Regions from separate parts of the Sporomusa sphaeroides DSM 2875 genome, predicted to be linked through region 2. Evidence: riboswitches for the same ligand, from Rfam matches in the RefSeq annotation. Region 2 holds a riboswitch; the other holds the start of a gene.
What was found. Region 2 has a riboswitch for cobalamin ahead of SPSPH_RS13985 (hypothetical protein). Riboswitches for the same ligand answer to the same signal wherever they lie in the genome.
Positions count from the first base shown of each region.

Region 1: linked by a shared signal. The riboswitch ahead of cbiD (cobalt-precorrin-5B (C(1))-methyltransferase CbiD) and the one ahead of SPSPH_RS13985 (hypothetical protein) in region 2 are both predicted to bind cobalamin.

Region 1 covers NZ_CP146991.1:1,780,463-1,791,532, reverse strand. The annotation lists gene SPSPH_RS08010 (cobyric acid synthase) at 1-1,367, opposite strand, end outside; gene cobU (bifunctional adenosylcobinamide kinase/adenosylcobinamide-phosphate guanylyltransferase) at 1,360-1,941, opposite strand; gene SPSPH_RS08000 (cobyrinate a,c-diamide synthase) at 1,943-3,343, opposite strand; gene SPSPH_RS07995 (precorrin-8X methylmutase) at 3,369-3,995, opposite strand; gene cobK (precorrin-6A reductase) at 4,045-4,815, opposite strand; gene cobJ (precorrin-3B C(17)-methyltransferase) at 4,812-5,501, opposite strand; gene SPSPH_RS07980 (cobalt-precorrin 5A hydrolase) at 5,522-6,595, opposite strand; gene cobM (precorrin-4 C(11)-methyltransferase) at 6,599-7,363, opposite strand; gene cbiT (precorrin-6Y C5,15-methyltransferase (decarboxylating) subunit CbiT) at 7,394-7,987, opposite strand; gene cbiE (precorrin-6y C5,15-methyltransferase (decarboxylating) subunit CbiE) at 7,984-8,616, opposite strand; gene cbiD (cobalt-precorrin-5B (C(1))-methyltransferase CbiD) at 8,595-9,689, opposite strand; cobalamin riboswitch at 9,802-9,973, opposite strand; gene SPSPH_RS07955 (LutC/YkgG family protein) at 10,180-10,794, shown strand; gene ldhH (L-lactate dehydrogenase (quinone) large subunit LdhH) at 10,794-11,070, shown strand, end outside.
Region 2 covers NZ_CP146991.1:2,981,141-2,992,210, forward strand. The annotation lists gene SPSPH_RS13960 (FecCD family ABC transporter permease) at 1-676, opposite strand, end outside; gene SPSPH_RS13965 (ABC transporter substrate-binding protein) at 749-1,867, opposite strand; gene SPSPH_RS13970 (nitrogenase component 1) at 1,898-3,097, opposite strand; gene SPSPH_RS13975 (nitrogenase component 1) at 3,094-4,338, opposite strand; gene SPSPH_RS13980 (nitrogenase iron protein NifH) at 4,369-5,220, opposite strand; gene SPSPH_RS13985 (hypothetical protein) at 5,386-6,486, opposite strand; cobalamin riboswitch at 6,781-6,962, opposite strand; cobalamin riboswitch at 7,213-7,388, shown strand; gene SPSPH_RS13990 (hypothetical protein) at 7,597-7,749, opposite strand; gene SPSPH_RS13995 (hypothetical protein) at 7,733-7,915, opposite strand; gene SPSPH_RS14000 (YvrJ family protein) at 7,912-8,067, opposite strand; gene SPSPH_RS14005 (DUF2922 domain-containing protein) at 8,090-8,314, opposite strand; gene SPSPH_RS14010 (DUF1659 domain-containing protein) at 8,364-8,585, opposite strand; gene SPSPH_RS14015 (N-acetylmuramoyl-L-alanine amidase family protein) at 8,868-9,404, opposite strand; gene SPSPH_RS14020 (hypothetical protein) at 9,981-10,205, opposite strand; gene SPSPH_RS14025 (single-stranded DNA-binding protein) at 10,235-10,561, opposite strand; gene SPSPH_RS14030 (hypothetical protein) at 10,713-11,070, opposite strand, start outside.

The DNA of each region.
Region 1 (11,070 bases), 1.2 Mb from region 2:
GCACGCCGATAGGCGTCATTATCGAAGATTCCGTGCATATAAGTTCCCATGACCAGTCCGTCTGCTGAAACAGCACCATCCGGCATATTTACCTGTTCACCCGAGCGGGTGGTAATACTAAAAGCATGGTCAACAGGGCTCAAAAACTGGGTGCGGCCCATGTGAATTTCGTAACCTGTCAGGTTACCGCCGCTAAAATTAATTCCCAAAAATTTGTGATTGTCAGCCGCCGCTGTAACTTGATGGGTTACTTTATCAGCGACAAAAACAGTAATACTGTCAATTAAACCCAAACCCATTACTTTATCCAGGTCTGATTCGGTATGGTCAGGGTCCTGCACTTCCCGTCCCAGCATCTGGTAGCCACCACAAATACCAACAACAGGTGTGCCGCTTTTTACCAGCTTAATAAGTTCCTGCTCATAACCATTATTGCGAAGGTATAACAAGTCTTCAGTAGTGTTCTTACTGCCGGGCAGAATGATAAGATCAGGCTTGCCAATGGCTTCTCCCTGCCGTACATACCTAAGCCTGACATCGGTTTCACCGGCTATGGCGTCAAAATCAGTAAAGTTCGATATTTTAGGAAGCCGCAGTACGGCAATATCCAGGTCACCGTTTTTAGCGGGCTGCCCTTTATCTTCCAGTGATACCGAGTCCTCATCATCAATACCCAGCCGGTCAAGATGGGGAATGACACCTACCACCGGTTTACCGGTCTTAGTTTCGAGAAAATCCAGTGCCGGTTTCAGCAAATTAATATCGCCCCGGAATTTATTAATAATAATGCCTTTAACCAAATCGCGCTCATCCGGCTCTAACAGTTCCAGAGTGCCGACCACAGAAGCCAGCGCCCCGCCTCTGTCGATATCAGCAATCAGCAGTACCGGCGCCGCAGCCAGTTTGGCAACACGCATATTAACAATATCATTAGCTTTAAGGTTAACTTCCGCCGGACTGCCGGCCCCTTCAATAACGATAACGTCAAAGTCATTATGCAGTTTCTCAATACACTCGGTTACAACCCCCAGTGCGGTGAGACTATAGCCGGAATGATATTCTTTTGCCGACATATTGCCGACAGACTTACCCATAACAATGACCTGTGAACAGGCATTACCGGTAGGTTTTAATAATACCGGATTCATTTCAACAGCTGGGTCCAGTCCGGCAGCCTCAGCCTGAGCTACCTGGGCCCGCCCCATTTCGCCACCTGTTTTGGTTACATAGGAATTAAGCGCCATATTTTGTGCCTTAAATGGAGTTACCCGCTGTCCATCCTGTTTAAAAATCCGGCACAAGGCCGTTGTTAAAATACTTTTGCCAACATGGGAACTTGTTCCCTGTAGCATAATTGCTCTAGCCATTATGCTCACCCTCCCCCAGACTAACGGCTATTTTTTTGAGTTCCACTGCCAGACCGCTGACCACCAGATATACTTCATCAGCAACCCCGGCTACTTTCTGATTCACCAGCCCGGCAACGTCCCGGTATTCACGGGCCAGCGCATTATCGGGCACAATGCCTGCTCCGACTTCGTTGGTAACAAATATTACCTCCGCCTGATCCTGCCTGGCGCTGGCCAGCAGTTTATCGATGGCTGTCAGTACAGCTTGCCTGCGTTCTTCCCGGTCAGCAGGCGCAGTCGGAGCCAGGAGCAAATTACTGGTATATAGTGTCAGGCAATCAAACAGCACGGCTTCGGCGCACTGAACAGCCTGAGCCATGGCTTGTTCGGCCTGGTAAGGAGCTTCAAACGTCGGCCAGCCGGCCGGCCGGCGGCTTTGATGCAGCTTTACCCGTTCCTGCATTTCTTCATCATAGATTTGGGCGGTAGCAATATAGGCAACCTTCCGGCCGCCTTGCGCCGCATACCGCTCGGCAAACGTACTTTTGCCGCTGCGGGCCCCGCCGGTAACCAAAACAATGCTTGCTGCCATACTATTTCCCTCCCTGTCCGGTCAGGTGCTTATACCGGATACACCGTTCGACAAACCGCTTGGCAGCTTGCCGATTACCGGCAAAATGCATATGCAGATAGGAGGCCAATACCTCGCCGGACACATAACCGCCCGGATATTTGGCTCCTGTCCGCATTTTTGTAAATTCGAACGCCCAGGGAAACTCTGCTGCACTTACATCGGGAATCATCCGGGAAAAATGAAATTCATGCCCGCGCAGCCTTTCGCCGCCGGTACATAACACATTATCCTGTAATGCGGTTGTTTCCACATAGCCTACTGTTTCGAGCTTAGACTGCATCTGGCATACTGCCGGGATAATTCCGGCCATATCATAGGCCTGGCCGTCAAAGTCGATAATCTGCCGCGCCAAATACATCAGGCCGCCACATTCAGCATAAACAGGCATGCCGGCTGATGCCGCACGCCGCAGATCATTTCTCATCAAGACATTGTCCGATAATTCCCTGACAAACATTTCGGGAAAACCGCCGCCCAGTACCACCCCATCTACCTCAGGCAGACAGTTGGCAGCAAGCGGACTAAACGGTACCAGCTCGGCCCCGAACTCAGTCAAAACCTCCAGGCTTGAGGGATAGTAAAAAGTAAATACATCGTCCTGAGCTACACCAATCCGGACTTTGGCCGGAACTGCAGGCTTCCCGCTACTCCCACCACTGTCTGGCAGTGGCTCAGCGGTTTTAGCCAGCGCCAGCAACGCATCCAGATTAACCTCTTGCGCTATCTGACGTCCCATTTCCGCCACAGTGGCAGCCGCATCCTGCTCAGTTACCGGCGTCAGGCCAAGATGCCGTTCCGGCATCACCAGTTCGTTGTTGCGAAACACAGTGCCGATAACGGGAATTCCCAGTCTGGCAAAGGCCTCACAGACCATCAACCTGTGGCTTAGTGAGCCAAGCCGGTTAATAATGACTCCGGCCAGCTTAACCTCCGGATCATACATTTTAAAGCCCAACGCTATAGCCGCCGCACTCTCGCCCATAGACTTGGCATTAATCACCAATACTACCGGTGCATTCAGCATTTTTGCCACCGCGGCCGTGCTGCTGACACCGGAGCGCCCGCCATCATACAACCCCATGACACCTTCAATAACGGCAATATCATTGCCTGCTGCCGTACTGGCAAAGATTTCTGCCAGCGTTGCCGGCGGTACCAGCCAGGTATCGAGATTATGCGCGCTTTTGCCGCTGGCCAGACGATGAAAGCCTGGGTCGATGTAGTCAGGGCCAATTTTATAGGATTGGACTTTAAGGCCGCGTTCAGCCAAGGCTGACAGCATACCGGTTACAATGGTGGTTTTACCCACGCCGCTGCTGACTCCGGCAATGACCACCCGGGGAATGTTTAATTGGCCCATAGGTAACCCTCCTGTATTCAGCAAATTAGCGGCCTAACATATACATAACCGCATTAACCGAAGCTGCTGCAATCGGGCTGCCGCCTTTGTTGCCAAGTACAGTGATATAGGGAACAGGCGAAGTGGTATGCAGCAGTTCCTTGGATTCGGCAGCACCAACAAAACCGACAGGTACGCCAACAATGAGGGCCGGCTTGACATTATTTTCTTTTATCATTGCGAGCACCTCAAACAGGGCTGTCGGTGCATTGCCAATGGCCACAATGGCGCCATTAAGCTTATCACCAAATTTGCGCATGGCCGCCATTGACCGGGTAATGCCGGCTGCTTTAGCTTCCTGGGCCACCGTTTCATCAGCTACCAGACAATAAGCCTGGCCGCCCAGTTCGGCCAGCCGGCGCTTGTTTATGCCGGTGCGAACCATTTCTACATCACAGAAAATGTCGCAGCCGTTTTTAAGCGCCGCAAGCCCGGAAGCAATGGCTTCCGGATGAATTTTAATAATTGAGGCATAATCGGGGTCACCGGCAGCGTGAATAATGCGCGAATACACCTTGATTGCCTGTTCATCTAAATTAAAACCGGCCAAATAGGGAGCGATAATCTCCATACTGCGGTTTTCAATAGCCATCGGGTCTTTTATATATTCCATGCTAGTCCCTCCCGAATGTTAATTTGCGTTGGATTGAGAGATGGCACTCTCATTTCGCAGCAGTACCGGCCAACAGCCTTGTCATGACTTCATCGCTGGTCCGGCAAAGGTTTTTATACTCAATCGCCGGACGGCCAATGACAACCAGCTTCAGCCCCAGTTCCATCGCGGCCGATATTTTGGTATCGGCACCGCCAATCGTACCACTGTTTTTGGTTATGACGACCTCTGTGCCATACTCCCTGAATAACGCCGCATTGAGCGCGTGGGAAAATGGCCCCTGGATGGCCACAATATCACCAGGCTTGAACCCCAGTTCGATACATTCTGTTATCACCTCAGGCTGTGGCAGCACCCGGGCGATCAGGCGGCAATCTGCCAGCAGCGGTTCTGTCTTGAATATCTTTAACGTGCGGCTGCCTGTGGTTAAAAAGATGTTCTTGCCAAGACCGGCTGCTATCTTTGCGGCCTCGGCAGCATCTTTAACCAGATGCAGCTGCCTGTATTCCGGGACACTCACCTCTGAGCGTTCGTAGCGGATGTAGTCAATTCCGCCGGTTTCACAGGCAGACATAGCATTGGCCGATACATTGGCGGCATAGGGATGGCTGGCGTCCACGATTGCCTTAATCCTCCTGGTTGCGATGAATTCCTCCATCCCCGCCAGGGTCAGCTGTCCGGTATGAACGCCAATACCTGGTAATTCAGCCAAACTGCGGCCATAATCACTGATTACCGATACCATTACCTGATAACCGCCTGCCGCCAGACAGGCAGCCAATTGCCGGCCATCCTGCGTACCGGCCAGCACTAAAATCATACGTGATAGCCTCTGGGGGTAATCATTTTCCCATTGGCGGTATAGGTCTGGCTGTTGCCAATAATGACCAGGGAAAACATATCAATATGCTCCTTGGTAAAGTTGTCCAGGGTTGACAGGGTCATATCCTCTTTGGTCCGGGTAGCGTGATGCACAATCCCTACCGGAGTATCGGCCTGCCGGTGTTTTAGCGCAATTTCGCGCACCGTTTCTATTTGGCTTGTCCGCCGGGTACTTTTGGGGTTATAAATAGCAATAACGAAATCCCCGGCAACCGCCATTTCCACTCTCTTTTTAATAACTTCCCAGGGAGTTAATAAGTCACTCAGACTGATAACGGCAAAATCGTGCATCAGCGGTGCTCCCAGGATAGAGGCTGCCGCACCGACGGCGCTGATACCGGGAATAACCTCTACTTCCGGCTGCCTGGCTGCCGGCTGCTTGCCAACAAGTTCAAGCACTAAACCGGCCATACCATATATTCCCGGGTCGCCGCTGGAAATTACCGCCACCTGTTTTCCGGTCATGGCTTTATCTACCGCCGCCTGACAACGGTCGATTTCCTGCATCATGCCTGTGCCAATGGTGGTTTTGGCTGGCAGTAGAGCTTTTATCAAATCCAAATAGGTATCATAACCAACAATAATCTCAGCATCTTCAATCGCCTGCCGGGCTCGCGGCGTCATATCCTCCAGGCTGCCTGGCCCTATTCCCACCACCGATATTTTACCGTTGTGACCGCCACAGTCACTTTGGGATATTTTGTTTTGGGCAAAATCAGCTTGTTGTTCCGCCCCGCTAGTATGGCTGCTGGTTCGCATACATTTCCCACTCCTATCTTCTCATTAACAAAATCAGATAACGACAATTCATATTGGTCTATACATTGTTCCAGTTGTTCATTGGTAAAAAACTTAATCGGCACACCCAGCTGCTCCGCCACTGCGAGCAAACCCTGTTCATCGGCTTTTACGACAGTACTGCCAATCACAGCCACACTGTTGCTGCTCCGTCCGATTGTCCGGCAAGCCTGATTGATGGCTGACAAAATTTCAGCACCGGTGGTATCCCGCCGGCAGCCGATGCCAAGGGCTAAACTGTGGGGACGCAAATACAGATGCGGTTTCTGAATAGCAAGTTCTTTATCGGTAATGACTACAGCAGCATCATACTGATCCGGATGGATAAGTTCACTGCTATCAACTAATGCAACCCCTTGCCTGGTGGCCAAAGCAATATACCGCTCATGGTCAGCCAGTTCCTTATCAATAAAAAACAACACCCTGTCACCATTAACAATGGCGGCGTTTATGGTTTTGAGCGAACTGAACGGTTCGATGGTCAGATCAAGTTTGACTGCCAGTATGTCAGCAGCCGGCAAGCCGGCAACATCGGTGGCGGTAGTGATAACCGGCACAGCTTTGGCGGCACGGCTCACTAACCCGGTTAACTCATTGGCGCCGCCGATATGACCTGACAACAGGCTTATCGCATAATTGCCGCCATCATCCATGACAACTACCGCCGGATCGCAGCGTTTGTCCTTCACCTGTGCCGCAATGACCCTCACGACAATTCCTGTCGCCATAATGAACACCAAGCCATCATATAAGGAAAATATTTCAGCTACCAGGTCGCTTAAGGAGTCATAGGTATGATGTAACTCTGGCAGATTGCGCCCGTTTTTAGCATAGACATCAACCCCCGGCCCCAGCAGCGGTGCTATCCGTTCAGCCAGTTCGGCCCCTTTGCGGGTAACAGAGATGACTGCCAGCTTCACAATTTATTTAGCCTCCTGCGCCTGTCTGAACATATGTCCGAATTCCGGAGCATATAACCGCGACAAAGCATAATCGGTTTGCAAGACCTTACCGACCACAATCATGGCTGTACGGTCAATATTATTTTCTCTGGCAATTTGAGCAATAGTGCCTAAGGTAGCGCGGAAGATTTTTTGATCAGGCCAGGAGGCTTTTTGCACAATAGCCACCGGGGTTTCGTAGGTATAGCCGCCATCTACCAGCTCTTTAACCACATTGTCCAGCATATGCACACTCAGGAAAATACACATCGTAGCCTCGTGGCTGGCCAGCTTAACCAGTTTTTCTTTTTCCGGCACCGGGGTGCGCCCTTCCAAACGGGTAATAATTACCGTCTGGGATACATCAGGCAATGTATATTCCTGCTTTAAGGCAGCGGCTGTAGCCAGGAACGAGCTAACGCCGGGGATAACTTCAAAATCAATATTTTTCGGTGCCAGTGCATCCATTTGCTCCTGAATGGCACCATATATGCTGGGATCGCCGGTATGTAACCGGACTACCAGCTTGTTCTCTTTAACCCCTTGCTCCATAACAGCAATGACTTCATCCAGCGTCATGGAGGCGCTGTTATAGATGGCAGCTCCATTTTTAGCGAGGGATAAGAGCGCCGGATTGACTAACGAACCGGCATAAATAATGATATCTGCCTGTCCCAAAAGGCGCTGCCCTTTCACGGTAATCAGCTCAGGATCTCCCGGACCGGCTCCTACAAAAAATACATTCATTGATATTCTCCCTTCATCCAGGCTGTTTCCCTATCCGGCAGCCTGCCCTTCTTTAGTACAGGTAATAATATATATCGGGTTAAGTGCTTTAAACATATTACTGGTGCCCACCGGCTGAATCCGGGTAACTTGTACACAGCAAGCCTCAACCGCATAGGCCGGACGCTGCCGCATAAGCTGGAGAGCGGCAGACAGTGTTTCTACGGTAACAGCTGTTACAATCAGGCGTCCGCCCGGTTTCAGCAATTGATCGGCCGAGGACAAAATGTCGGGCAGCCTGCCGCCACTGCCGCCGATTAAGATGACTTCCGCCGCCGGCAGCCCGGCCAGCGCCGCCGGTGCCGAACCAAGCACAGCCTGAACATTGCCGGCCTCAAACTTAGCGGCGTTGGCCTTAATCAGTTCAATCCCCTCGGGTTCGCGCTCAATGGCATATACCCTGCCTTGCCTGGCCAATAAAGCCGCTTCAATGGATAGCGAACCGGTACCTGCCCCGATATCAATGACAGTGTCGGCAGCACCAATGCTGGCCTTAGCCAAAGTTAAGATGCGAATTTCCTGTTTCGTCATCGGAATGTCGCCTCTGATGAACTGCTCATCCGGAATACCTAAGCTGTGACTCATGCTTTCACCACCATTACGCTATGTTCAAAACCGGGAGTTTCTGCGGCCTCGGCTAAGGTCATAGCAGCCACCACTTCATTGTCATAAGACAAATTGGCGCATAACCAGACATGAGCCGCCTCCGGCCACCCGAATGCTAACAGGATGCGCGAAATACAGGCCGGATTGTGCTGAGTGTCAGTCAGGATGCCCAGCTTATGCCCTGGCCGGTAACGCAGTACCTCATCAGCGGCTGTACGGCCATGCATACTGATCAGAGCGGCATCCTGCCACACTTCGGCCACCCGGGCAAACGCCATTTGGACCGAACTAATACCGGGAATCACCGTAATACTCTCTGGCGCAAACCGTTTTCTGACTGCCACCAGCATGCTGTAAAATCCAGGGTCGCCGGACACCATAACCACTACATCCTGACTTGCCAGCTGTTCTTCAATAAAATCAAGCACACCGTTAATATCTTTATCAATAATCCTGGTAGCCTGACCGCCTGCGGCAAAGGTATCCAGCGCCCGCTTACTGCCTACCAGAACTCTGGCCTGAGCAATCGTCCGGCTAACGACAGGCAGCACATAATCAGGCGATCCGGGGCCAATGCCAACAACTACTACCTGGTACCTACATTCCATCCTAAATGGCCTCCAATTTCACGGGCTGTCTCATCAAGCCCCAGTATATCTCCCTGTAAAGTCACAATAACGGTTCCCACTGTCAAATCACCAAACACATAACGCTTTGCCCGGGCACTGGCCCGTTCGGCCAGTACAGAATAAACCTCAGTCATATTATACCGGGCGATGATTGGCATAGCAGCTTCGGTAGTAGTCGAAGCCATTATTTCTTCAATGGCCGTCTGTGGCGCTCCGTTTAGCGCCATATAGGCGGCTATTGTCTCCAGGCGGGCATCGGCCATCCGGTTATGAGTATGGAATATGCCGGCCGACACTTTAACGATTTTGCCAAGATGGCCAAATAACAACACCCGGCGCATGCCGTATTTTACTGCATTCTCCAACATATGTCCGATAAAATTGCTTGTCTGGATTACGGCGGCGGCCGGCAGGCCGCAACGGTTGATGGCTATATCCTGTCCGATTTTTCCCGGAGCAAATACTATATCTGTATAGCCTAATGCCTGCACCACACTAATCTGCGGTACAAGTGAATTTTTAAAAGCCTCTTCTGACATCGGTTCAACAATACCGGTAGTGCCAATAATCGACAGTCCGCCAACAATCCCCAATATGGGGTTAAGCGTTCTGGTCGCCAATTTCTCTCCCTCGGGAATAGAAATTGTCACAACAGCCCCTTTATCTGTTGGCAAACACTCAGTCACAGCCCTGGTAATCATGGAACGCGGCCCGGGATTTACTGCCGGTTCACCTACCGGCACAGCCAGCCCGGGTTTAGTCACCGTTCCTACGCCAATACCTGCTTTGATCACAACTCCCGGTTTATCGGTAATAATGATCTCTGCCATAATCCTAACCCCATTGGTTATATCCGGATCATCACCGGCATCTTTGATTATTGCCGCCATACCGCCGCCGGCAACCGGCCAGCTTTCGGCAACAGGTACTGTCAGCAGGACTCCTTGTGGTGAAAAAACCTGAAGAACAGTCACCGGCTGGCCCAGCCAGGCCATAACCGCAGCCTTGGCTGCCGCTGCGGCACAAGTCCCGGTGGTTATCCCTTTGCGCATTTCTTTATCGGACAATAAAAAAGCCCCCTTGAGCAGGGGGTATAACACCAAACAACATGTAAAGATTGCCTGAATATTGTACCCACACCTGCCTATCTTCCGTAGGTCCTAGCGGCATGTGTTAGAACAGGCAGGTCTCCTGACTCTGGTTCTTCGCGTACTTAGCCTTCCCAGTTTCCCAGTGGCATGTATTAAGCAGCATCCCCATTACAGTGGCGGGACCGCGCCGGTATTACACCGGACTTCCCTATTAAGCGCAAAGCACCCATTCCCTTACATGTATCAAATTTGCGATTAGTACTATTATTCCATATAGTTAATTATTTTCCTGCTTACCAGGCAGGAATTATCTAAATTAAATAATCTAAAAATTTTTCTGTATTTTTTGCGTTTTTTGTCAATTTTTAAAAGGGTTTTAGCCTATTTATTACGAAGTGTATACTGGTCAGACCATCATACCGATTAATTCGGTTATAAGGGAGTGGAGAATTTGAAAAAAGTAAGTGAAAATTGGACCCATGCGCTTACCTCCGGTACTTGTAGCGCCAGCCTGTTCCCGGAGTTCGAAACCCGGGCAAAAAACGCGGCCGCCGAAGTATTTCGCGTCAAAACAGCGGCTGAAGCCAAAGAAGTCATTGCCAATTTAGTCAAATACACCAACGCCCGCAAAGTAGTAGCCGTTGACAGCCCCTTGCAACAGGCAGCAGGAATTAATGCCACCCTAACAGACCTGGGTGTAAGCCTGTACACCGAACAAGCAGATATCGCCGAGCATGCTGAAAGTGCCGATATTGGCATCTCCGCTGTTGAGTTTGGCATTGCCGAGTCAGGCAGTGTTTGCCAGGATGCGTTAGCGTTTGAAAGCAGGCTTGTCTCGATGCTGCCTCCTTTACATATTGTTTTCATGAACAGCAATAGAATTGTTCCCGGCATAACAGAAGCTATGGAAACAATCGCCAAAGTCTACGACCGCGGTTATATCAGCTTTATTACCGGCCCCAGCCGCACTGCCGATATTGAACGCGTACTGACAATCGGCGTACATGGTCCCAGCCGTTTTGTCATTATTGCCGTTGATGAAGAAGTTAACGGAGGTAAGCAATAATGGAAGCGAATAATCGTAATATAAAAAATGAAATCCAGGAAAAGTTACAGGATGAAGTGCTGCGTGGCGCATTAAGCCGCTTTGCGGAGGCCTATCCGATATCCAGGGCCAAAGCTTATGAAAATGTTGCCGATATTGAGGCTCTGCGCGAACAAGTCCGTCAAATGAAGATGAGCGCCGTTGCCGATATTGAAAACCTGGCCGATAAATTTGAAGCAGAAGCTGCCAAACGGGGCGCTAAAGTGTTTCGCGCCAAAGATGGCAATGCGTTAAAAG
Region 2 (11,070 bases):
CCAATGACAGAATGTTGATACGCCACCTCAGCATGAGCAGCGCAATCGTCCCCAGTAAAATGGGAACCCCGACCAATTGTAAATTGCTGTACGAGGCGCTGGCAAAGCTGCCCATCAGCCAATACGTAATAGCTGGCAGCTTGTCATAGGGATCGGCGACGTATTTAATCAAAGAGATGAGTGCGCTGAATACCGCAGAAATGATCATGCCGGACAGCACCAGGGACAACGTAGACGATTCGCCGCGCAGCTTGGAAAGCGTATAGGTCATAAAAACACTCACAATGCCAAAAAAGAGCGCCATAGCTGTAGCAAGATGATTCATTCCTGAGAGCAAGATACCGAACGCCGCCCCAAAGGCCGCTCCCGAACTGACGCCCAGCACATCAGGGCTGACCAGGGGATTTCTAAAAATCCCCTGGAACGCTGCTCCGGCAACAGCCAGTCCCGCACCGACAAAACTATTCAACAAGGTCCGTGGCAGCCGGAGATTCCAGACAACGGAAAACGCCATGCCGTCCCCTTCTTCACCGCGCATTCCATCAAGCAGTATGCTGCCGACCTCATGGGGAGGAATTACATAACGGCCCCCAAAAAGAGATACGAAAAAGGCAATCAGCAGCACAGCCAATACAGCCATCCACACAAACTTCAAATTCTGTTGTTTACACATCATGCTTCGCTTCCCTCGCTCCTCCAATCAAAACAACAACTGACCTTATTTATTCATCAATCACACTCTTTAGTGTTAGATTTTCAGGCCAGGGTTCTGCTTACTGTTTAGGATTTGATCAAGTTCCGCATCACTGAGCTTATAGTTGAAGAATGTCTGGTAAAAGCTTTTCAGATCAGCCCTCATGTCGTAATCGTTGAAAACTGCCGGCTGAAGAACTTTGCCGAGCCACTTTATCATTAAAGGCGTTTCCACGCAGGGTGCATCCCAGCGATAAATTCCCATCGGCGCTTTATACACTCGTTTATTTTTTACGGCGTCAATTTTACTCCAATCCTGCCCGGGAAACTTATTCGTGTACAAATCTTCCGGCAACACATTGGAGAAATTACTGATAACAATGACATCTGGGTTCGACGCCATAACCTGCTCCATGGTTATTTTTGACCATTGGCCGCTACCCTCATTAGCGACATTTGTACCGCCTGCCGTTTCAATCATGATTCGGTTCACCGAGTCGCCTACCGCGACTTGCAGTTGCTCATCCCGTAAATATAACACTTTAGGCTTGTTCTTGCCCGCCAGTGCGCTCTCCTTGGACTTGAGATAGCCGTTTGTATCCTGATGATACTGAATCAGCGCATTGGCCCGCTCTTGCTGATTAATGATTTCCCCGACCAGCTTGATGCCTTTCTGTACATCCTCAAGCGTGCCATATTTGATCGCTACAGACGGAATGCCGAGTTCTGCCAGCTTTTTGCCAATCTCCGGCTGATAATCCCAGATAACGACCACATCCGGCTTCAGCTTGGCGACTTCTTCATAATTCACGTTGAAATTGTTGTCTACAAACGTCGAATTCGCGTTAGCCATTTCCGGTGCCATAGCCTTCAATATGTTACTCTGATAGGCCTTCATCGCCGACGGATGCATGCCAGCGATTTTTTTACCCGTCCCATCTACCGCATAAACAATCGTAGCCCAAGGAACAGGCACAACGGCGATTTTTTCCACATTAGCCTTGAGTTTCACTTGGTTTCCCACTAAGTCGGTGACAATTTTTGTTTCAGACGTTTGTCCGGTTGGCGGTTTCTTTCCGCTCCCCCCGGATTGACAGCCTGCGAGACTTAACATAAAGAACACAGCCAACAGCAGTGCTACCCCTTGCAACCATTTTTTACGATGCTCCAGCATAAAAATCCCCTCCGTTATGTTACTTGAATGTCATGACCCGATAAATCCTGCTAAATAATCATAGCCTTTCTTACCAATGAACTCATAATTCAAATCAGCGTGCATTGAACCGCTCAAGCCGACATGCGGCAGCGGCACATACTGGATATTCTTTTGGCGTACCAGTGTTTGATACAAAGGGTCCCCAATAACTATATCCGGCTGCCCTTCCCCTAGCCACTGAGCCAGTGAATGCTCGCATGTAAAAAAGCGGACACTGGAAAGCGATTCTTCTTGATAGACACTTTTCATACGCCTATCGGTTTTTATCAGGCTGACTGGTTCAACAGAGGCAAGCCCAAAATCATTTTGCAAACAGGCGGCTATACAAGAAGCAAACAGCGGTTCGCCGATCACCACGGCGCGTCGTGCCGACAGTGCCTTGCCAGTTTGGTCATATTGGTTCCGGCTTGTACGGCCGAGCGAGATGTCTGTCACCGCCTCCAATGTTTTAAACAACCGCCGCATACCCCACATTCCTATTGGCACATGTAAAACGTAAGGAATTGCATATTCTTGCTGCATATATTGAGCCAGCCCCGCGCCTTCATGCGATACGACAATATTCAACGCGGCGGCGGACATGTTCTTAAAGTCGCCCAAATTCTTCTTTGCCAGCGGCGAACCGTTGATGGTAAGACCGCACGCTTCCAGTTCATCCATCAGTTCGGCTAGATGCGCCGGGCTGCCAAGACTGAGCGGCGTATACCCGATGATATTGACCTGGTTATTCTTTTTCTCCCGTTTCTCCAGAAAACGCTTCCCCAAGTCCAACAGCGTCTGATGAACACCGGAGTAGTAGTCCTTGAATCCCTCCGTAGAAAGCGCCATGGCCGGCAAGCCTGTCTGCCGGCTCAACTCATCGGCAACTGCCGCAATGTCGATCCCGGTCAACGCCGGTACAGGCGTACCAATAATAGCGGTAAATTCCGTCTGGCGGTTGTGCGCACAAAGAGTTTGTGCCTGCAGCAGGAATTCATCCGCCGCGCCCATGACGGCTTCCAACTCCCCCAGCTTGGAACAGAAAAACAAGGTCTGCCGCAAATCCCTGATCTCATCGCATTCGATGATTGCGCTGCTGCATCCGCCTGGCGAGTACAAAAGGGTAAGCGCCTGCATCGCATACAGAACCGAACATGCGCCTGAATAGTCGCTTGCCAGCGAAGGAAGGCGAGTTAATTTCATTGTCATCTCATCGCCTCCATAATTTCCGTGATTCCCTCATAACCGAAACGATAGTCGGCACTCACCAGAATTTCTTTTGCTTTCGCACAGTAAAACGCTGCTTTTTCGCCAATGGCGACATCGATTTCAGCAAACCCGCCCGCCTGCGTTTCGCTGGTCACGTTTGAAATCAGATATACCTGCGCCTGGCTTCCTATGGCGAGAAGCGCATTGATGTACGCCCTATCGTTTTTATTCACGGTATCCGCAAATATTGTGGAAACAGAAAAGCCAGCCAACGTCAGAGCATAGGCGAGTTCGAAAGACCTTGCGCCAATTCCCACCGCAATTTGTTTGCCTGCTAATGTCGCAGCAGTTTGTGCTGCCAACTGATGATACGCTTTCGAATCCTGGCTGAAATCCCAGGTTGTATGTAGCGCCTTCATCAATGCCCCATAGCTGCCTTTGATCTCTTTCATATTGTAGCAGGCAGGCAGAAATACGAAAGGTATGTTCCAATTTTTCTGTATGCCCACTGCCAAGTCATAACCAAAGCGATCCAAGGCAATGTTCAGTTTGCCTGTTGTCATTTCCTCAAATTGTTCGTAAGAGTCCAGCGCGGCAAATTCTCTGATTTCCCCGTCGGAACAGTAGTGCATAAGCATCTTTCTTAGTCCGGAAGTTTCAGCAAGCTTCCCGGCGTCTCCCAACAAGTGAATGCAGTTATTGCTTCCACTCCGGTTGCCTCGTTGCAGCAAATCGATAAAAATATCACACAGCCGCTCTTTGGGAAGCGTCCGTCGCCGGGAAAGCGGCCCCCGCTCAAAGACCTTCACCGGTATCCCGTGTTGACATTCTACGCGTCCGGTTATACTGGCAAAATCAGTGCCTGCAAGAATATCGGCACAAGTAACATACACAATGATCGCTCTTGATCGGCGCGAAGCCGCCAGGTCTGTAAGCGATTCTTCCAAATTTTGCAGATGATTGCCGGCAGTAAAATCATTGCTGGATATAGGGTGCAAAAACAAGCGTTCTTCCAACCTTTTTTTCGCAGCTCTGAAGTATAGCACCCGCGAACAAGAGGCAGGGCCTGCCGCTACTACGTCAATGCCCGGCACAGCCAAGGCCAGATTAACCAGTTCTCCACAGTCATCATCCGCTATGCCCCGGTCAAAAAAGCTATCGAGCGGTATTGTATCCGTCACAGCCGAAAGACTGATTTTTTCAATACTGTTGCTTCCCTGTTTATAACCCGCACAAGACAAATTCATTTCCTCCCATTTCCGGCCCCGCTATTATGCTTTTGCCAATTCCAGATCAAGCATATAGTGACTGAATTTTTCCAGTTCATCATCATTCAGCGCTTTTATGTGCGTTTGACCCTGATGTTTAGCAATGACCCCCGCCAGTTCTTTAAAGAAACCAGCGGCTTCTGAATCCGGATACTTTTCCAGCACGGTTTTGCCTGCCAGTTCTGACAGGGTTATTTCCCGGCTGAATGGGACATCGGCCACTACCTGCGTACCTGTCAATAAGGCAAACTGCTCCACTGCCTCGCGCTTCGACTCACCGGTTCTACAATTGTGAATTAATCCCCCCAGCGTCACGGACCGTGCCCCCTGGCTTCTGCTAATCGCTTTCATGATGTTATTGGCAGCATATAGCGACATGAACTCCGCTGATGTCACAATATAAACGGTATCTGCATATCTTTCGCGCATCGGAACTGAAAAGCCGCCACACACAACATCGCCCAACACGTCATAGATAACAGCGTCCCAGCCCTCACGCCAGAGCTCCAGGTACTTCAATTCCTCCATCATGGTGATGATTCCCCTGCCGGCGCAGCCAATGCCAGCCTCAGGCCCTCCCGCCTCGATGCAGTCAACACCGCCGAAACCCGGAAAAACAATATCGTTCCTGTCAATCCCCTCTGGTTTTATCTGCAATTGTTGCAACACGGTAGGAATTTTACGCCCCACCAGGCAACGTGCGGAATCCGCCTTTGGATCGCACCCGATATGTAAAGTCTTACAGCCTTGGCTCGCCAGCGCTGCGGAAACATTGGCGGAAACTGTGGATTTGCCAATTCCGCCTTTGCCATAAAACGCAATCTTTAAACAGTCTTTCTCATTTTGTGGATTCATGCACATTCCTTTCTATTGCCAAACGGCTGCAACAGTCAGCCTTTTGGCAACCCCCACTGCAGCCGGAATTCATTGCGTACAAACAATATCACTGACAACGCAAACTACGCATCAACTAGAAATTTTTGCTTGCAAAATTACACGTTTACATCCGGTAATTTCCTGTTAGAATTTATAATCTAATTGCAGACGATAGACCTGATCTTCCACTTGTGCGCTTGACGGGGTTGTTTTCCCATGGTTTTGCGGATTATATTTTTCATAGAATAACGTTGCTGTTAGCTCGGGAGTTAACTGGCGCTTGGCGCTAAGAGCCCAGTAGGTAAAGTCGCCGATATTAATATTTTTGGTACGCATCATCGATATTCCACGCGCCGTATTCGTGCAAGAGTTATAGTCCAGCGCATTTTGCTCTATATTTCGATACTCGACCGCATACTGCATATCGCCGACCTTTTTTGTTTCCGGAGTCTTAGCAATCAGTTTATAGGCTTTATCGTGCGTATCGGCAAGACCCCAGATATACTCAGCGCCGGTATATAAATAATTATTGAATAATTTCGTGTTGGCTGTCACGGAATAACCCGTTTTGCTGCCGTTTTTCACACCATACTTGCTTACATCAGCAGCAGATACATAAGAATCGGTAGTATAGACCATTCCCCCGACTTTGAAAGCGCCAACCGGTCCAATAGCCGCAATCCCTTTTACATTGTAATTCGCGCCATCGTCAGTACGAGCGTTTAAATTCCCATAAAAAGAAGTCACGTTTGTTTTACCAATTTTGTTTTGGAATTTAGCCCCTTGTAAAGACGGGAAATTCTTTGCGTTACCACCATCCGGGCGGTTTCCCGCCGCTGGATAACCAGCATCGCCAGGCGTGTGGCCATCATCCATGCTAACCGCAAGTCCTTCAAACATACTAAACACCTGGCGACCAATCGTAGCATTCCAGTCCGGTTGCTTGTATGTTAAGCTGGCAACGGAAATCTGCACGTCATCGACATTAGGCGGAGCATCTCCAAACAGTGAATCACCAGCTACCACCCTTGTATTGAATGACCATTCCGGGCTTAGCTTATATCCTAAATTTAAACGGATACGGTATTTATTCGCGTTAAAGTCTGGTTGATTATAGTTCGTTTGTTTATCAAACCGTAACCTGATGTCGCCATTTACAGTTAAAGAATCATTTTCCGCTGCAAAAGCCGTGGCTCCTGTCCCTAAGGCAACCATCAACGTCAACAACAAAATACTTTTTTTCATTCTGCTATTTCTCTCCCTTGTTTCTTGATACTGCTATAACAAGCCATATTCCCCTCAGACGTAACTACAGTTTTGCGTGAGCGCCTTTCTTGTGTCAATAACTCACCTCTCTTAAACCTTCCACCTTAACTGGACAACGTCCATACCTACTACGAATAAAAAAATCTCCCGGCCATCGGCGGGAGATAGAAAGAGTACCCCTTGTTGTATTAAAAAATCCCGGCGCAAAACGCCGGGAAGAAATACCATACAACATGTATGTACTTAACCCCCTCCCTATCGCTCGTAGGTAAAACGGTGATTGACAGACAGGCAGTTCTCCTGGCTCTAGATCATCGCTTGTCCAAACCTTCCCAAGACGCGTGTCTCAGTGGCATACTTTGGATTCGCTCCCTATTACAGTGGCGGGACCGCGCCGGCGTTACACCGGTCTTCCCTATTAAGCCCTTGCGGGCACCTATCTTAACGCTATTTAATTATCCTGAAAGGTTAATACTCCATTATTCGTTTCATAATAGCATTTTTTGTAATGATGTGTCAATTTCTTTTGTAGTTTTTACATTTTTTGAGCGTCGCTTAAGTACTGATGCTTATGTACTGATTCAACCGGTATAAATCCTGATGCCGCATCAATTTACATTTTAAAGATCAATAATCGCCAAAATCTTCAACAATTGACATTCAATAAACAAAAGTGCTATTATGATTGCAATTTAGAAAATACAATTGCATATGATCGAAATAGGTGCCCTACGGGCTTAATAGGGAAGTTTGGTGTAAAACCAACACGGTCCCGCCGCTGTGACGGAGAGCAAACCTGCATAATGCCACTGGATATCCCGGGAAGGCGCAGGTAAGCAATGACCCTAAGTCAGAAGAACTGCCTATTTAAAAGTCACCGTTTGACCCACGAGCGATGGGAAGGCGATTATGAGAGTAATCATTTTTCCCGGCTATTATTTATGCCGGGATTTTTATTCGGACTGAGTCCTCTTATAGCGTAACCCTCCCTTTGCAAGTTCAGGGAGGGTTTTGTCGTACCAATCACTCACTTTACTACTGCTGCAATTAAAAATATAGAAGCACACCGTTTCGGCGTGCTTCCGTCGTTTATAAGGCATGCAGTTTTCGGGCGGTAATCACTAGTCCGAGAATATCCCGGATAATTTTCAGCCGTTCGGGATGTTCTTTATCGATATCCTCCGGCAAAGCTTCCAACACCGCATCAATGGTAGTAAGCAGGACGTCAAGCGTCTTGAGCACGCGCCTCCTTGTCCGGGTTTGCGTTTGTTCGTCTTTTTAGAGATGCAGTCATTGCCTCAGCTGTTAAATCCTCCTCGCGCACCAAAGCGCTCTCCAACTCTGCTTCTGCCGCCTCAATCCGTTCCGCATCAACCGGTGGCGGACCATAGACTGTTTTCAGCATCATTTTTTCATGACCTCCATCCTTTCGACGCAATAACACATTTTGTTGATCGCGCTGGTCAGTTCGGTCAGGCGCTTTTCCAGTCTGACCAAAAGATAGAAGGCCACTACCATAGGAAAACCATAGGTCGCCGTCAGGCGGGCCAGCTCTTCCATTTGCAGGGCCTCCTCTCCTGTTTTAGGTTAACTCGGTAATGGCCAACTGGCGAATTTGCGCTTCCTTGGCAGCCATCAGATCGCCGCTGGTGCTGGAAAACACGTTTTTGGCAATGATAGTGGCCATCACTGCCTGCACGGCAGCTAGTGTCAGACCGTCCTTCGGATCTTTCACAACCACTGTCACTTCCTTAGCGCCAGCTGTCGTAAAAACCATTTCTAGCGTCTTCGTATTAGTATCAGCCATCGGTCTGTCCTCCTTTCCTTTTCTTGTTGCTGTTTAAGCGTCCTTATCCTTACTGATTAACCAGATAGGCATTATCCACCCGGGCAATATCCGCCACCGGATAGGACTGCAGCCCCATCAGCGCTTGCGCCACATCGAACAAATCCTGGTCAGTCGCCGTTGCCTTGCCGGTGTAATTCCGGGTTACATACGCCGGACTGCCGGAGGTTGTTACGCCCTTTTGCAACTTAATGGCAATGGTGCTGCTCTGCGGCATTTTTACTACAGCCATTATTGTGTGCCTCCTTTCTTCTACGATTTCCAACGCAAAAGGCACACCCCGGGAGGTGTGCCTGTCTGCGCCTGGAACGGATTATGACAAGCGCGGGGTAAAACTCGCGCGGGTCACCACGTTTCGCCCGTTCCAGGAGCGATTATTGTATTTTGTAATTATTATACATTCATTCTGCAATGTTGTAAAGTACCTTCTTGCAACGCCCCTGGTCGGCTGCAGCCGACAGAACAGACCATCCCATAGCGGCAGGACCAGCGCAGTGCCCAACCCGGGCGGCTATTAGCTGGCAAAATAGTCCGCCAGCCCAGCAGCTATGGCTACCGCCGCCGCCAGTTGGCCGGCATAACCGGTCAACAGCCGCCGGTCAGCCTCATTTGAGATAAAGGCTACCTCCACTAGTGCCGCCGGGCAGTCCGTTTCCCTAAGCACCTGGAAATTGGCCTCCTTGACGCCCCGGTCGGCCGTCCCCATTTCGGCCACCAGCCGGCTCTGCAGGCAGGACGCCAGTCGCTTGCCCCGCACGCTGCCCGGATAATGATAGACCTCCGTGCCATGGGCGGCCGGGCTCTCGACGCTGTTGGCGTGAAGGCTGATAAACACGTCCGCCTCGTTAGCATTGGCCAGCTCTGCCCGGAACGCCAACCCGTCATTTGCAATATTGCCGGTCCGGGTCAGTAAAACATCATGGCCTGCCTCATACAACAGTTCGGTTAGCAGCTTGGCAATGGCCAGCGCCACATCGCACTCCCGCACGCCGGTGGCGCAGGCCCCTGGTTCCACCGGCCCGGAATGGCCGGGGTCAATGACAATTTTCATAAAAATCCCCTCCCGTTGTCGTATCGTCTTCACAATTCCACCCGCTGCCAAGTAGGATAACACCTCCACACACGTAAGCCCGCTCCGCATCCCTGCGGGCGGCGCTGCAGCCGCTGACGCGTCTTCCGCCTGCCGTCCTCGGGCTGCTCCGCTCAGTGCCAATAAAACGGATACCGCTCTATGTCCGGCCGTCCGCTCCTTGCGGCGTTTCGCTAACGCTCCACTCTCCTCATCCGCTCCCGTCCGGCCACCGCTAACGCTTAGAGCCGTATCCTGCTGGGCGACAACTCGGCAGACTAGGCAGGGGGAGCAGGCCCGAACGCTCCTTATCACTCGCACTCCGGCCTGCCGGGAGTAACCAGGGGAACGTCCACCTATCCCTAACCCTTCCCTGTCTTAGGGAAGGGGAGGCGGCCATCCGCTAATGGCTTTTATGTCCACGCCCGCCCCTTGGGTCCGCTTCGCCGGGCTACCGCTGCCGCTGGACATAAAGAGGACATTAGCGGACGTCCACCGCTGCTGTCGCAGACCTTTGCCCTGGCTCAGGGTATATGAACCCACCCCTAACCCCTCCCGTCAACCGGGAGGGGAACAAGAAACGGCTGGGCCCGACCGACCGTCTTCCTGCCGGTACAGATACTCCTCAATGTACAGCATGGCCGCCAGCAGCAGCGCGTCCTCCACACTAACCTCCCGCGTTTTGCCATTCCGCCGCGGCTTGGCCGACAAGACGGCAGCACACTTCGCCAGTTGTCCGTACATCCGCTCCGTCATAACCACCGTCACCGTTTTCCCTGCCACCGACACCACACCCCTCTGCCCGAATTTCGCTATCCTGGCCGGGCCAGCCCCGGCTTGTCCAAAAATTCGATATCCCGGACCACTACTTCGGTCACTTTCTTTCGCTGACCGTCCGCTCCATCAAACTGCCGCGTATGCAGCCGCCCTTCAATCGCCACCCGGCGGCCGCCTTCCCCCGCCTGCCCAATCTGCTCCGCCAGGTTATCCCAGGCCACGCAATCAATGGCGTCAGTTTCCTCGCGTACCTTGGTCTTAAAATTTACCGTTAATGAAAAAGAACAAACTGCCTTGCCGTTCATTGTATAGCGCATGTCCAGGTCCGGGGACAAGCTTCCCACCAGAAAGACCTTATTCATGCCAGCCCTCCCCCTTGTTGTCCACATAGTCACAGGCTCTACTACTATTATTGGTTTACGTTTATATATAAAGTTTACGTTTAAATAATGTATTCAGGTTGCCAATCATAATGATTGGCAAATCCGGTTTTGTCATTCCACTTGCCATTCATTATGATTGGCAAATTGGCTTTACCAATGCCAGTCGCGGTTTATCCACAGGGTTATCAACAGATTTATCCACAGTTTTACCATTAAACGGCTGCAGTTCATAATACGGCGCCAGTCGCCCCGGGCGGGGCGTATGAACTAAGAGTCCGGCCGCCACCAGTTCGCCTCTGGCCCGCGACAGCGTCGCATAGCTGTAGCCCAAAAAACCTAACAGAGTACTGGCAGCCACCGTCAGCTGGGGCGGCCAGCCGGCCCGGTTAAAGAGGTGCATTAAGACACCCCACAGGGCCTGGGCTTCACTTGACAGCGGCCGCACCAGCAGCCGGGCATAAAACGCATTGAGCTCGGCAATGTAATTC